DNA from 2 places in the Xenorhabdus poinarii G6 genome. Region 1 is predicted to be linked to the other one. Evidence: predicted binding sites of a transcription regulator. Region 1 holds the regulator's gene; the other holds the start of a gene.
What was found. The regulator ArgR, encoded in region 1, controls arginine synthesis, uptake and breakdown. The targets are predictions, from matches to a motif close to ANTGAATAAAAATACANT.
Positions count from the first base shown of each region.

Region 2: the regulator ArgR is predicted to act here: its motif matches at 1,179-1,196, upstream of argA (amino-acid N-acetyltransferase).

Region 1 covers NZ_FO704551.1:3,347,075-3,349,551, reverse strand. The annotation lists gene mpl (UDP-N-acetylmuramate:L-alanyl-gamma-D-glutamyl-meso-diaminopimelate ligase) at 1-1,035, shown strand, start outside; gene argR (transcriptional regulator ArgR) at 1,089-1,559, opposite strand; gene mdh (malate dehydrogenase) at 1,956-2,477, shown strand, end outside.
Region 2 covers NZ_FO704551.1:298,857-301,333, reverse strand. The annotation lists gene amiC (N-acetylmuramoyl-L-alanine amidase AmiC) at 1-991, opposite strand, end outside; gene argA (amino-acid N-acetyltransferase) at 1,231-2,477, shown strand, end outside.

The DNA.
Region 1 (2,477 bases):
AAAACAACAACGGCGGGCATGTTGGCCTGGATTCTGGAGCATTGTGGCTATCAACCGGGGTTTCTGATCGGCGGTGTGCCGGGTAACTTCGAGGTTTCAGCAAAAATCGGTGAAAGCCCGTTTTTTGTGATTGAAGCCGATGAATACGACAGTGCTTTTTTTGATAAACGTTCGAAATTTGTTCATTACAGTCCTCGTACACTGATCATGAACAATCTTGAATTTGATCATGCTGACATTTTTGAAAATTTAGCGGCTATTCAAAAACAGTTCCACCATCTCGTCAGAGTCGTGCCAGGTATCGGTAAGATCATTGTTCCTGATAATGATGTGAATTTGAAACAAGTACTCGCGATGGGATGTTGGAGTGAGCTGGAACAGGTCGGAGAAAGTAGTCACTGGCAGGCGAAGAAAGTCAGTCACGATAGCAGTCACTATCAAGTCTTTTATCGTGGTGAATTGCAGGGTGAAGTGAAGTGGTCATTAGTGGGTGAACACAATATGCATAATGGCTTGATCGCGATTGTGGCCGCTCATCATGTCGGTGTTCAGCCTGAGGAGGCTTGTCGGGCGCTGGGTAAATTTATCAATGCCCGTCGTCGTCTGGAGTTATGCGGCGAAGTTAATGGTATCTCGGTGTATGATGATTTTGCTCATCATCCAACGGCCATCTTAGCGACAATGGAAGCGCTGAGAAGTAAAGTGGGCGGCATGGCTCGTATTCTGGCTGTACTGGAGCCTCGATCTAATACCATGAAAATGGGAATGGGCAAAAATGAGATTGCGCCTGCAATGGGGAGGGCTGATGAGGTTTTCCTCTATCAACCGAGCAATATTCCCTGGCAAGTGATTGAAATTGCGGAGCAGTGCATTCAACCCGCCCGCTGGAGTGCGGATATCGATACATTAGTTAAAATGATTGTCGAAACGGCACAGCCGGGCGATCACATTCTGGTTATGAGTAACGGTGGATTTGATGGCATCCATCAGAAGCTGCTGGCTGAATTGACGAAGAAAACCCGTGTGGTTTATTGATTATGCGCAGCCGTATGCAATTGGATTGGATGAGCATACGGCTGCGCCACAGATTACAGTTCCTGTTCAAACAGGTTGAGAATCGCTTCGTAGAGCTGTTTGGTTGTAAAGTTCTGTGCTGGTGTAGAAAAAATAGTGTCATCACCCGCAATGCTGCCGAGGATCCCTTCCGCTTTCCCTAAGGAATCTAGCAGGCGTGCAATTAATTGCGCCGCGCCGGGGCTGGTGCGTATGACGACAATGCTATGATTATAATCGACGTCCAATACCAGATTTTTTAAGGGGCTGGTCGCGGTGGGAACGCCCAGTTCTGCCGGTAGACAATAGGCCATTTCCATTTTGGCGTTACGGGTTCGGACGGCACCAAATTTTGTCAGCATTCTGGAAACTTTAGATTGGTTGATGTTTTCAAACCCTTCTTCTTGCAGTGCTGAAACAATTTCACCTTGAGAGCTGAATTTTTCTTCCTTCAATAATGCTTTGAACGCTTTTACCAAATCTTCCTGTTTCGAAGAAATACGCATATTTCACCCTCGTTGAATCCATTATCAGGTCGACATTATGCAAAAGCGTGCATTTTTATTCAAGAAAGAGAAGAAAAACCAACAGATAGCGTATACCGTAGAGGGATATCCTCTGCTGATCAATCACCTTTCCTTTTCACCCGATTAAGCATAGTAAATGTATTGTTAATTAAATGGGATTGTTTCGGTTGAAAGGGAAGCGGACAGTTATCCACCCATTGGTGGGGAATACAACGGAAATTATTCTCCAAAAAGTGCCCGTTATCTCATTAACAGATAAGCCTTTTATCTAAAATGGAGCAACTTTGCTATTCCATCATCGAGCCATTAGGTGGATAATCTGACTGTTAACAGATTGTTTTTTTATTTTATCGCACTTATTTAAGGAGTATCAGGATGAAAGTTGCAGTTCTCGGTGCAGCCGGTGGTATTGGTCAGGCACTTGCCCTTCTACTTAAGACCCAACTTCCTTCAGGTTCAGAACTTTCCTTGTATGACATTGCTCCGGTGACCCCAGGGGTGGCTGCCGATCTGAGCCATATTCCAACGGAAGTGAATGTCACTGGTTTTGCTGGAGAAGATGCAACTCCGGCACTGGTCGGTGCAGATGTCGTCTTGATTTCTGCGGGTGTGGCTCGTAAACCGGGTATGGATCGCTCCGATCTGTTTAACATCAATGCGGGTATCATTCGTAATCTGGTTGAGCAGGTTGCGAAAACGTCGCCAAAAGCACTCATTGGTATTATTACCAATCCAGTGAATACGACGGTTGCGATCGCGGCTGAAGTGCTGAAAAAAGCGGGCGTGTACGATAAAAACCGCCTGTTTGGTGTGACAACCCTGGATATTATCCGCTCCAATACGTTTGTTGCGGCACTGAAAGGCAAAAAAGCGGAAGAAATCGAGGTGCCGGTTATT
Region 2 (2,477 bases), 610 kb from region 1:
TATCATTGATCGTTGCGGTTTGAATCAAATCCAACATGGTATGATCCAAATATTTATCACCACTTTTGCTAACGCCACCAATCAGGTCAGCCTCATTCTGCGTTTGAGCAAGAAAGCGGGCGGTGTTGCTGGTCGCGCCCTTAGTTGACAGCGCAAACACCGATGATCCCCGAGCAGAGCGATTTGTAAACGCATCGGCATGAATAGACACAAAGAGATCAGCCTGCATCTTACGGGCTTTCGCCACTCTCACCTTCAACGGAATAAAGACATCTTCATTACGTGTCATGTAAACTTTCATACCCGGCTCACGCTTGATAAGTGCCTGTAAGCGGCGGGCAATTTGCAACACAATATCTTTTTCACGCGTCTTATATTTTCCGATCGCGCCAGTATCTTCACCACCATGACCGGGATCAAGCATAATCACAATCGGCCGGTCTTGCCCTGCTTTGCCGGGTTTACGATGCCTGACGGGTAAATCCTGCGCCAGACTTCCGTTGTTGTACTCTTCCAGCAAAGCCAGTAAAGGGTCATCATCCACATTAGCCGCTTTTTTAGGATACAGATCGAGGACTAAACGGTGTTTAAACTTTGCAATGGGGGGTAATGTAAAAATATGCGGCGCAACAGCTTGCTTGATTTCAAAAACCAAACGCACTGTCTTTGGGTTAAATTGCCCTGCCCTCACTAATTTCAAGTAAGGATCGCGTGGCTGAACCTGTGCCCCCATCCCGCTCAACACACGATTAAGCTGGATACCCTGCAAATCAATCACAATCCGATTCGGATTTGAAAGTGAAAACTGGCGATATTTAAGGGGAATATTCGATTCCAACGTCACTCTGGTGTAACTGGACGCAGGCCAAATACGAACAGCAATAACGTTCGAAGTCGCTGCATAGCCCACTGGACTGATGCTTAATAGCCATACAGCCGCTACACCTTTTAACAGGCGACGACGTGAAATATTATGGTCTGAATGACTCATCGTTTATTCCATTTAAAAACAACCAAACTTAATAATTTTTTACCAGAGATAATCGTTAAGCCGGCACTCTAATTAATTCGTGAACGCCTGTCATCAAAAAATACATTTTTAATCCCCCTAATCCATGTATGCCAATATCAATAATAGCGTTATTTTTATCCGTATTCCCCCTTGCCATTCCGTCACAAAAGAATAAAAATACATAAAATACGAATAAAAATTCACTCAGAGAGGGCGCCATGAAAGAAAGAAATACTGAATTGATTGAGGTTTTTCGTCATTCAGTTCCGTATATCAATACACACAGAGGCAAAACGTTTGTCATTATGTTAGGCGGTGAAGCCATTGCGCATGACAATTTTCCTAATATCATCAATGACATTGGTCTGCTGCATAATTTGGGGATTCGCTTAATCGTCGTCTATGGTGCTCGCCCACAAATCGAACAGAATATTGCGGAGCACAACTACCAATCGGTTTATCACAAGCACACCCGAGTAACAGATAGCAAAGCCTTGGATTTGGTTAAACAAGCCGCGGGATTATTACAATTAGATATCACAGCGCGTCTTTCCATGAGCTTAAGTAATACACCATTACAAGGTGCCAATATTAATGTTGTCAGTGGCAATTTTATTATCGCCCAACCTTTAGGGGTCGATGATGGCATCGATTATTGCCACAGTGGCCGAATTCGCCGAATTGACGAGAAAGCGATCAACCAACAATTAAATAATGGCACGATCGTGCTGATTGGGCCGGTTGCGGTGTCTGTCACCGGAGAAAGTTTCAATCTGACTTCCGAAAAAATTGCCGCACAATTGGCGATTAAATTAAAAGCAGAAAAATTAATTGGATTTTGCGCCTCTCAGGGGGTGCTTGACGAAAAAGGAAATACTCTCTCAGAGTTACTGCCCGATGAAGGAGAGGCTCATCTGTGCAAATTGGAAAACTCAGCTGAGCGCTACTCAGACACTGCACGTTTCTTAAAAGGGGCAGTTAAAGCCTGTCGCCGTGGTGTCAACCGCAGCCATTTAATCAGTTATCAAGAAAATGGCTCGTTAATTCAGGAGTTATTCTCCCGCGAAGGAATTGGTACTCAGATCGTGATGGCGAGTTCCGAACAGATACGCCGAGCCAATATCAATGATATTGGTGGCATTCTTGAACTTATTCGCCCATTGGAGCAACAGGGTATCCTGGTACGCCGTTCACGGGAACAACTGGAAATGGAAATTGATAATTTCACCTTGATAGAACTCGATAATGTCACTATCGCCTGTGCTGCCCTGTACGCTTATCCTGATGAAAAAATCGGGGAAATGGCCTGCGTTGCAGTGCACCCGGATTACCGGAACTCTGCCAGAGGGGAAATATTGTTAAATGCCATTATCCACCACGCTAAACAGGCAGGGTTGGAAAAACTGTTCGTGCTCACAACTCGCAGTATTCACTGGTTTCAGGAGAAAGGTTTTGAGCCAGCAGG